3 regions of the Sedimentibacter sp. MB35-C1 genome follow, and region 1 is predicted to be linked to each of the others. Evidence: a T-box and tRNA genes for the amino acid it is inferred to sense, from the RefSeq annotation. Region 1 holds a T-box; the other regions hold tRNA genes.
What was found. The T-box of region 1 lies ahead of RBQ61_RS16390 (alanine--tRNA ligase). A T-box ahead of a tRNA ligase gene usually reads a tRNA of that ligase, here a tRNA-Ala.
Positions count from the first base shown of each region.

Region 2: it has a tRNA-Ala gene. The T-box ahead of RBQ61_RS16390 (alanine--tRNA ligase) is inferred to sense a tRNA for this amino acid. The anticodon was not compared.
Region 3: it has a tRNA-Ala gene. The T-box ahead of RBQ61_RS16390 (alanine--tRNA ligase) is inferred to sense a tRNA for this amino acid. The anticodon was not compared.

Region 1 covers NZ_CP133188.1:3,366,796-3,370,080, reverse strand. Annotated here, with positions in the region: gene RBQ61_RS16405 (hypothetical protein) at 254-523, shown strand; gene RBQ61_RS16400 (hypothetical protein) at 545-769, shown strand; gene RBQ61_RS16395 (hypothetical protein) at 790-1,083, shown strand; T-box leader at 1,137-1,384, shown strand; gene RBQ61_RS16390 (alanine--tRNA ligase) at 1,434-3,209, shown strand.
Region 2 covers NZ_CP133188.1:2,730,140-2,733,424, forward strand. Annotated here, with positions in the region: rRNA gene RBQ61_RS13200 (23S ribosomal RNA) at 1-1,399, opposite strand, end outside; tRNA gene RBQ61_RS13205 (tRNA-Ala) at 1,545-1,620, opposite strand; rRNA gene RBQ61_RS13210 (16S ribosomal RNA) at 1,744-3,285, opposite strand, start outside.
Region 3 covers NZ_CP133188.1:963,581-966,865, forward strand. Annotated here, with positions in the region: rRNA gene rrf (5S ribosomal RNA) at 1-39, shown strand, start outside; rRNA gene RBQ61_RS04500 (16S ribosomal RNA) at 297-1,809, shown strand; tRNA gene RBQ61_RS04505 (tRNA-Ala) at 1,933-2,008, shown strand; rRNA gene RBQ61_RS04510 (23S ribosomal RNA) at 2,157-3,285, shown strand, end outside.

The DNA.
Region 1 (3,285 bases):
AGTAATATTATTTTGTTTCGTGATGAAACCAAGTTTTCATAGTTTCAATGACTTTTATCAGCTCAGCTTCCTGTATCACATATGGAACCATTGCATATATATAGTTCAAAAACGGACGACTGAATACACCACGCTGATAAGCAAATTGTTGGTATCCTTTTATCGTTGATTTGGAGGTGTTACGGGATATTTAAACGGCGGAGAGGTGCCTCTCGTTATTGATTCCTGTAAAGTTAATAATATAGACTTTGTTTTGGCTAGTTATTTCCATGTATGTGGTGGTGGATTTATATCATATGTAGACGGCGGAAATATATCTAGCGGTTATATAAATTTTGAAAACTGTAAGGCAGATGTTGACATAAGTGAACTATCTATATCAGTCAGTACTGTTGACACAATAGCAAAATTAGGTTTTGGTGGATTTGCCGCAACAATATATAACGCAAAGCTAAGAGATTGCAGTTCAACAAGTGATTTACAAAGTGAAAATCTAGCTGGCGTGGGTGGCTTTTGCATATAAAGCTAAAAACTGCACTATATATTGTTAATTGAACATTTTGAATTTGATTGTTACGAAAACAAAAGAAAAGGTAGTGTAAATCGTCAAGAACAGGCAAGGGTTGAAAGAAAATTTGATAAAATTCCCAATAATCAAGAGGGAGTATATTTACATGATACTATAAAAGGTGTTAGTTCATATTCTAACTATATAGCCAATGTTTCAAATGCTTTTAAAACCATTATCCAAAACTTGATGAATACATAACCAATCTGAAAAGCAAAAATATGATTTCAAATGAAAAAGTTATTAAAATGTTTTTGATTGAGGATACTTCTCCGTTAGGTACAGTCGTTTATGATGAAAAACCACAACCTGTAATATTAGCAATGAGCAAAGAGTTTTTAACTTTAGTAAAATCTTCTTCCAATATTGACTATGTATTGGCTTGCTCTAACTATAACTCTCACAACTATGTGTGGTTAATTTCACAGAAATATATAGATGATTATATTGTGCATAGCATAGATTATGCGAGTATGAACTTTGCAGATTTTACACCTCATGTGCAGAGTAAGTAGAATTTAACATTTGACAAAGAAAAACTTTAGTAGTATAATTATTGGAATTAATAATAAAGGCGAAGAAGAGAAATAGTAAATATATAGGTATTGTTCAGAGAGAAGATGGTTGGTGCGAATCTTCACAATCCATATATTGAAGCAGTCTTGGAGCTTTGAACTGAAATAATGAGTAGGCTTCAACGGAGATCCACCGTTATCATAGGATATAGTATCGGTATTATCATTTACCCGTACTTTATGAGTGCAGAGTTAATCTCTGAATTTAGGTGGTACCACGGATTAAGAATTCGCCCTAAGCTTTGAAAGCTTAGGGTTTTTTATATTATTTTTAAGAAAGGAAGAGGATTATGAAAGCGAATGAATTGAGAGAACTCTACGTATCATACTACAAAAAAAGGAGACATGAAGTAGTCACAGCCACATCGTTAGCTCCTGAAAATGATGCTAGTGTATTATATACAACCGCTGGCATGCAACCACTTATTCCTTATCTTTTAGGACAAGAACATCCATTAGGAAAACGCCTTGTGAATGTGCAAAGATGTGTAAGAACAGGAGATATTGAGGAGGTAGGTGATGATTATCACTTAACTATTTTCGAGATGCTGGGTAATTGGTCCTTAGGTGATTATTTCAAAAAAGAAGCTATTTCTATGAGCTATGAATTTCTTACAGCGCAAATTGGAATACCTTCTTCAAAATTAGCAGTGACGGTTTATAAGGGAAATGAGATTGTACCTTATGACGCGGAAGCGGTAGAGACTTGGCTTGAGTTAGGTCTAAGTAGTAATCAAATCTTTTATTACGGTGATGATGAAAATTGGTGGGGACCGGCAGGTGAAACAGGGCCATGTGGTCCTGATTCAGAAATGTTTTATGTAAATGATACACACGATTGTAGTGAAAATTGTGGACCTGCTTGTAATTGTGGTAAATATATTGAATTAGGTAATAATGTTTTCATGACATACTACAAAGACAAAGAAGGAAATCTGACTGAGCTAGAGCAAAAAAATATAGATGTAGGATTAGGCTTTGAACGGTTACTGATTCTAGCAAATAATCTCCAAAATGTATATGAAACAGATTTGTTTAGGCCACTGATTAAGAGATTAGAAGAACTAAGTGGAGTTAGTTACGACAAAATTAATAAAAATAGCTTCAGAATTATATGTGAGCATATTAGAGCTTCTGTATTTATTCTCGCTGATCCGCAAAAGATAGTTCCAACAAACTCTGAGCAGGGGTATATACTTAGACGACTTATTCGACGTACAATACGGATGATATATAAATTAGGTATTGAAGAGAACATTATGCTTGAATTAGCTGAAAAAGTTATTGAAATGTATAATGTAGCATATCCAGAAGTCCAATCCTGTAAAAATTATATAATTGAAGAACTAAGTAAGGAATATATCAAATTCACCAAGACTTTGCAAAGTGGATTGAAAGTGGCAAATAAGTATTTTGATCAAATAAAAGCTGGTGAATATTTGAGTTCAGAGCTAGCATTTAGATTATATGATACTTATGGATTTCCCATTGAGTTTACTCTTGAACTAGCACAAGAAAAAGAAATACTTGTTGATATAGAAGGTTTTAAAACAAAGTTTGAAGAGCATCAGAATAAATCTAGAAGCGGAGCTGCTGGAAAATTCAAAGGAGGCCTGGCAGAACATAACAGTAACAGTGTTAGACTACACACAGCTACTCATCTACTTAATAGTGCATTACGGAAAGTTCTAGGGAACCAAGTTTATCAAAAAGGTAGCCATATAAACTCTGAGCGGTTAAGATTTGATTTCTCTTTTGATAGAAAGTTATTGAAAGAAGAAATAGATCAAGTTGAAAGTCTGGTTAATAAAGCGATCCAAGAGAATCTTGAGGTTAAATATATGGAAATGAATTTAGATGATGCTAAAAAAAGTGGAGCTTTAGGAGTCTTCGAAGGTAAATATGAAGATATTGTTAAAGTCTATGAGATTCCAGGATATTCATTAGAAATCTGTGGAGGACCTCATGTTTCTAATACATCTGAACTGGGTTATTTTAAAGTCATAAAGGAGCAAAGTTCATCATCGGGGGTAAGAAGAATAAAGGCTATTGTTAATCTGGACTAAGGAAAAGAGGTACCCGGTCAAGGGGATATCAGGTCCAAATGACATCTTTATTGTCATCTCAAGGCACATTGAAACG
Region 2 (3,285 bases), 640 kb from region 1:
ACGACTCCTTTCGGTAGTGCTTCTATCCGTACACAATGCTCCTCTACCGATGTCGTAAATCTCTTCATTCGCTCAATTTTGATTTTAGCCCCGTTAGAGCTTTTCAAAAATCCTTCCTTTTTATCTATTTTAATTAATGAAGGATTTTGAACTGAGATGTCCTCAGTTATCGTTTCATTGAACAGATGAAGAGCTTTACGACATCCCACAACTTCGGTAATAGATTTTAGCCCCGGACATCTTCGGCGCAAAACCACTCGACCAGTGAGCTATTACGCACTCTTTTAATGAATGGCTGCTTCTAAGCCAACATCCTGGTTGTCTGTGTAGTTTTACATCCTTTTCCACTTAATCTATATTTTGGGACCTTAGTTGGTGATCTGGGCTGTTTCCCTTTTGACTATGAAACTTATCTCACATAGTCTGACTCCCTAGCAACATATATATGGTATTCGGAGTTTGATAGGTTTTGGTAACGTATAACGCCCCTAGACCATTCAGTGCTCTACCCCCACTATACTTACTTGAGGCTAGCCCTAAAGCTATTTCGAGGAGAACCAGCTATCTCCGGGTTCGATTGGAATTTCACCGCTATCCACACGTCATCCCGTAGCTTTTAAACGCTAATGGGTTCGGTCCTCCACCAGATTTTACTCTAGCTTCAACCTGCACATGGATAGGTCACCCGGTTTCGGGTCTACAACATACAACTTTCGCCCTTTTCAGACTCGATTTCTCTTCGGCTCCTAACCTTTGGTTATTAACCTTGCTGCATATTGTAACTCGTTGGCCCGTTCTACAAAAAGTACGCGGTCACACTTTTGTGCTTCCACTGTTTTTAGGCTCAGGGTTTCAGGTTCTTTTTCACTCCCCTCCCGGGGTTCTTTTCACCTTTCCCTCACGGTACTATTCTCTATCGGTCACTGGGTAGTATTTAGCCTTGGGAGGTGGTCCTCCCTGCTTCCCACAAGATTCCTCGTGTCCCGTGGTACTCTGGATCATATCCTCGCTTCAAACTGTTTTGCTTACGTGTCTATCACATTCTTTGGAGGAGCTTTCCAGCTCTCTTCGGCTACAGTTTTCTGTCTCTTTGATATGTCCTCAACCCCAAGTATTTCTACTTGGTTTGGGCTCTTCCGCTTTCGCTCGCCGCTACTTACGGAATCATTTTTTATTTTCTCTTCCTAAGGGTACTTAGATGTTTCAGTTCCCCTCGTTCCCCTCATACAGCTATTTATTCACTGTATGATACATAAGGTTTACCTTATGTGAGTTTCCTCATTCGGATATCTGCGGATTATCGGCTGCTTACGCCTCCCCGCAGCATTTCGTAGTTTGCCACGTCCTTCTTCGGCTCCCAGTGCCAAGGCATTCGCCCTTAGCCCTTTCTATCTTGACCTGTTTGTCATTGTTATGTCTTCATAACATTTTTTTTTGGTTAAATTGTATTTATTATTTAAAATTTGAATTTAACTAATGTCTTCTCTTTTCATTTTCCTATGCAATTTTCAAAGTTCTGTATCGCTTTAACTTTGTCGTTAAAGTGGTGGAGATAAGGAGATTCGAACTCCTGACCCCCTGCTTGCAAGGCAGGTGCTCTCCCAGCTGAGCTATACCCCCACATTATTTGGTTTTAAAAAGAGCCACTTTATACTGTTAGCTCAACAGTCTTATTTAAAATACATAATTTTTATTGTTTTTAAATAAGCAATAAAACAGCATAAGTCCTTTAGTTCTCCTTAGAAAGGAGGTGATCCAGCCGCACCTTCCGATACGGCTACCTTGTTACGACTTCACCCCAGTCATTGATCCTACCTTCGGCGCCTGCCTCCTTGCGGTTAGCTCAGCGACTTCGGGTATTACCAACTTCCATGGTGTGACGGGCGGTGTGTACAAGACCCGGGAACGCATTCACCGCGACATTCTGATTCGCGATTACTAGCAACTCCGACTTCATGTAGGCGAGTTGCAGCCTACAATCCGAACTGGGATCGGTTTATTGGGATTTGCTCCGGATTGCTCTTTCGCTTCCCTTTGTACCGACCATTGTAGCACGTGTGTAGCCCAAGACATAAGGGGCATGATGATTTGACGTCATCCCCACCTTCCTCCGATTTATCATCGGCAGTCTCTTTAGAGTGCCCAGCTTTACCTGCTGGCAACTAAGGATAAGGGTTGCGCTCGTTGCGGGACTTAACCCAACATCTCACGACACGAGCTGACGACAACCATGCACCACCTGTCTCCCTTGCTTCCGAAGAAGAGAGTACATCTCTGCACTGGTCAAGGGGATGTCAAGCCTTGGTAAGGTTCTTCGCGTTGCTTCGAATTAAACCACATGCTCCGCTGCTTGTGCGGGTCCCCGTCAATTCCTTTGAGTTTCAGTCTTGCGACCGTACTCCCCAGGCGGAGTGCTTATTGTGTTTACTTCGGCACTGACCATCGCTGGCCAACACCTAGCACTCATCGTTTACAGCGTGGACTACCAGGGTATCTAATCCTGTTTGCTACCCACGCTTTCGTGACTCAGCGTCAGTTACAGTCCAGTAAGCCGCCTTCGCCACTGGTGTTCCTCCTAATATCTACGCATTTCACCGCTACACTAGGAATTCCGCTTACCTCTCCTGCACTCAAGTAATACAGTTTCAAATGCTAACTATGGTTAAGCCTTAGCCTTTTACATCTGACACATACTACCGCCTACTCACCCTTTACGCCCAGTAAATCCGGACAACGCTCGCCCCCTACGTATTACCGCGGCTGCTGGCACGTAGTTAGCCGGGGCTTCCTCCTTGGCTACTGTCATTTTTTTCTTCACCAAGGACAGAGTTTTACGATCCGAAAACCTTCTTCACTCACGCGGCGTCGCTGCATCAGGGTTTCCCCCATTGTGCAATATTCCCCACTGCTGCCTCCCGTAGGAGTCTGGACCGTGTCTCAGTTCCAGTGTGGCCGTTCACCCTCTCAGGCCGGCTACTGATCGTCGCCTTGGTAGGCCTTTACCCCACCAACTAGCTAATCAGACGCGAACTCATCCTATACCTCTAACGATTTGACTCATCGACCATGCGGTCATCAAGTGTTATATGGTTTTAATCCCGGTTTCCCGAGGCTATTCCTTTGTACAGGGCAGATTGTTCACGCGTTACTCACCCGTCCGCCACTAGATTTACCTTTTCACTTAGCTCTCGAATTTCAAGTGTGTTGTCACTTGGGTTTAGCGTGAAGCACAAATGTGCAACTCACTGTTTTTCTACATCTTATTATATTGTGCACTTTTGTGCT
Region 3 (3,285 bases), 1.2 Mb from region 1:
TGGCGGGCAACTGCCTGGGAAAGTAAGACGTCGCCGGGTATGACCTAACCCGATTTTTCAGAGTTTTGTTCTGAAAAATCGATGGTAGGTAAACCGCAATGAGTTTTAAGCGGAAAATTAAATAATAAAATATTTCTTGACAACATATGACAAGTATGTTAGACTAAAAAAGCTTCGAAATAGAAGCGAAGAACCTAGACAATAAAACAGCATAAGAACCTTTGAGAGTTCAAAGAAAAAAAGAACCAAAGTAAAGAAAGACAAAGATAAGCTAAGCGCTATCTTGAGCAAGAATATAAAACGAGAGTTTGATCCTGGCTCAGGACGAACGCTGGCGGCGTGCCTAACACATGCAAGTCGAACGAAGTATGTTTTTCGGAATATACTTAGTGGCGGACGGGTGAGTAACGCGTGAACAATCTGCCCTGTACAAAGGAATAGCCTCGGGAAACCGGGATTAAAACCATATAACACTTGATGACCGCATGGTTGATGAGTCAAATCGTTAGAGGTATAGGATGAGTTCGCGTCTGATTAGCTAGTTGGTGGGGTAAAGGCCTACCAAGGCGACGATCAGTAGCCGGCCTGAGAGGGTGAACGGCCACACTGGAACTGAGACACGGTCCAGACTCCTACGGGAGGCAGCAGTGGGGAATATTGCACAATGGGGAAACCCTGATGCAGCGACGCCGCGTGAGTGAAGAAGGTTTTCGGATCGTAAAACTCTGTCCTTGGTGAAGAAAAAAATGACAGTAGCCAAGGAGGAAGCCCCGGCTAACTACGTGCCAGCAGCCGCGGTAATACGTAGGGGGCGAGCGTTGTCCGGATTTACTGGGCGTAAAGGGTGAGTAGGCGGTAGTATGTGTCAGATGTAAAAGGCTAAGGCTTAACCATAGTTAGCATTTGAAACTGTATTACTTGAGTGCAGGAGAGGTAAGCGGAATTCCTAGTGTAGCGGTGAAATGCGTAGATATTAGGAGGAACACCAGTGGCGAAGGCGGCTTACTGGACTGTAACTGACGCTGAGTCACGAAAGCGTGGGTAGCAAACAGGATTAGATACCCTGGTAGTCCACGCTGTAAACGATGAGTGCTAGGTGTTGGCCAGCGATGGTCAGTGCCGAAGTAAACACAATAAGCACTCCGCCTGGGGAGTACGGTCGCAAGACTGAAACTCAAAGGAATTGACGGGGACCCGCACAAGCAGCGGAGCATGTGGTTTAATTCGAAGCAACGCGAAGAACCTTACCAAGGCTTGACATCCCCTTGACCAGTGCAGAGATGTACTCTCTTCTTCGGAAGCAAGGGAGACAGGTGGTGCATGGTTGTCGTCAGCTCGTGTCGTGAGATGTTGGGTTAAGTCCCGCAACGAGCGCAACCCTTATCCTTAGTTGCCAGCAGGTAAAGCTGGGCACTCTAAAGAGACTGCCGATGATAAATCGGAGGAAGGTGGGGATGACGTCAAATCATCATGCCCCTTATGTCTTGGGCTACACACGTGCTACAATGGTCGGTACAAAGGGAAGCGAAAGAGCAATCCGGAGCAAATCCCAATAAACCGATCCCAGTTCGGATTGTAGGCTGCAACTCGCCTACATGAAGTCGGAGTTGCTAGTAATCGCGAATCAGAATGTCGCGGTGAATGCGTTCCCGGGTCTTGTACACACCGCCCGTCACACCATGGAAGTTGGTAATACCCGAAGTCGCTGAGCTAACCGCAAGGAGGCAGGCGCCGAAGGTAGGATCAATGACTGGGGTGAAGTCGTAACAAGGTAGCCGTATCGGAAGGTGCGGCTGGATCACCTCCTTTCTAAGGAGAACTAAAGGACTTATGCTGTTTTATTGCTTATTTAAAAACAATAAAAATTATGTATTTTAAATAAGACTGTTGAGCTAACAGTATAAAGTGGCTCTTTTTAAAACCACATAATGTGGGGGTATAGCTCAGTTGGGAGAGCACCTGCCTTGCAAGCAGGGGGTCAAGAGTTCGAATCTCTTTATCTCCACCACTTTAACGACAAAGTTAAAGGGAAACCACAGAACTTTGAAAATTGCATAGGAAAATGAAAAGAGAAGACATTAGTTAAATTCAAATTTTAAATAATAAATACAATTTAACCAAAAAAAAATGTTATGAAGACATAACAATGACAAACAGGTCAAGATAGAAAGGGCTAAGGGCGAATGCCTTGGCACTGGGAGCCGAAGAAGGACGTGGCAAACTACGAAATGCTGCGGGGAGGCGTAAGCAGCCGATAATCCGCAGATATCCGAATGAGGAAACTCACATAAGGTAAACCTTATGTATCATACAGTGAATAAATAGCTGTATGAGGGGAACGAGGGGAACTGAAACATCTAAGTACCCTTAGGAAGAGAAAATAAAAAATGATTCCGTAAGTAGCGGCGAGCGAAAGCGGAAGAGCCCAAACCAAGTAGAAATACTTGGGGTTGAGGACATATCAAAGAGACAGAAAACTGTAGCCGAAGAGAGCTGGAAAGCTCCTCCAAAGAATGTGATAGACACGTAAGCAAAACAGTTTGAAGCGAGGATATGATCCAGAGTACCACGGGACACGAGGAATCTTGTGGGAAGCAGGGAGGACCACCTCCCAAGGCTAAATACTACCCAGTGACCGATAGAGAATAGTACCGTGAGGGAAAGGTGAAAAGAACCCCGGGAGGGGAGTGAAAAAGAACCTGAAACCCTGAGCCTAAAAACAGTGGAAGCACAAAAGTGTGACCGCGTACTTTTGTAGAACGGGCCAACGAGTTACAATATGCAGCAAGGTTAATAACCAAAGGTTAGGAGCCGAAGAGAAATCGAGTCTGAAAAGGGCGAAAGTTGCATGTTGTAGACCCGAAACCGGGTGACCTATCCATGTGCAGGTTGAAGCTAGAGTAAAATCTGGTGGAGGACCGAACCCATTAGCGTTTAAAAGCTACGGGATGACGTGTGGATAGCGGTGAAATTCCAATCGAACCCGGAGATAGCTGGTTCTCCTCGAAATAGCTTTAGGGCTAGCCTCAAGTAAGTATAGTGGGGGTAGAGCACTGAATGGTCTAGGGGCGTTATACGTTACCAAAACCTATCAAACTCCGAATACCATATATATGTTGCTAGGGAGTCAGACTATGTGAGATAAGTTTCATAGTCAAAAGGGAAACAGCCCAGATCACCAACTAAGGTCCCAAAATATAGATTAAGTGGAAAAGGATGTAAAACTACACAGACAACCAGGATGTTGGCTTAGAAGCAGCCATTCATTAAAAGAGTGCGTAATAG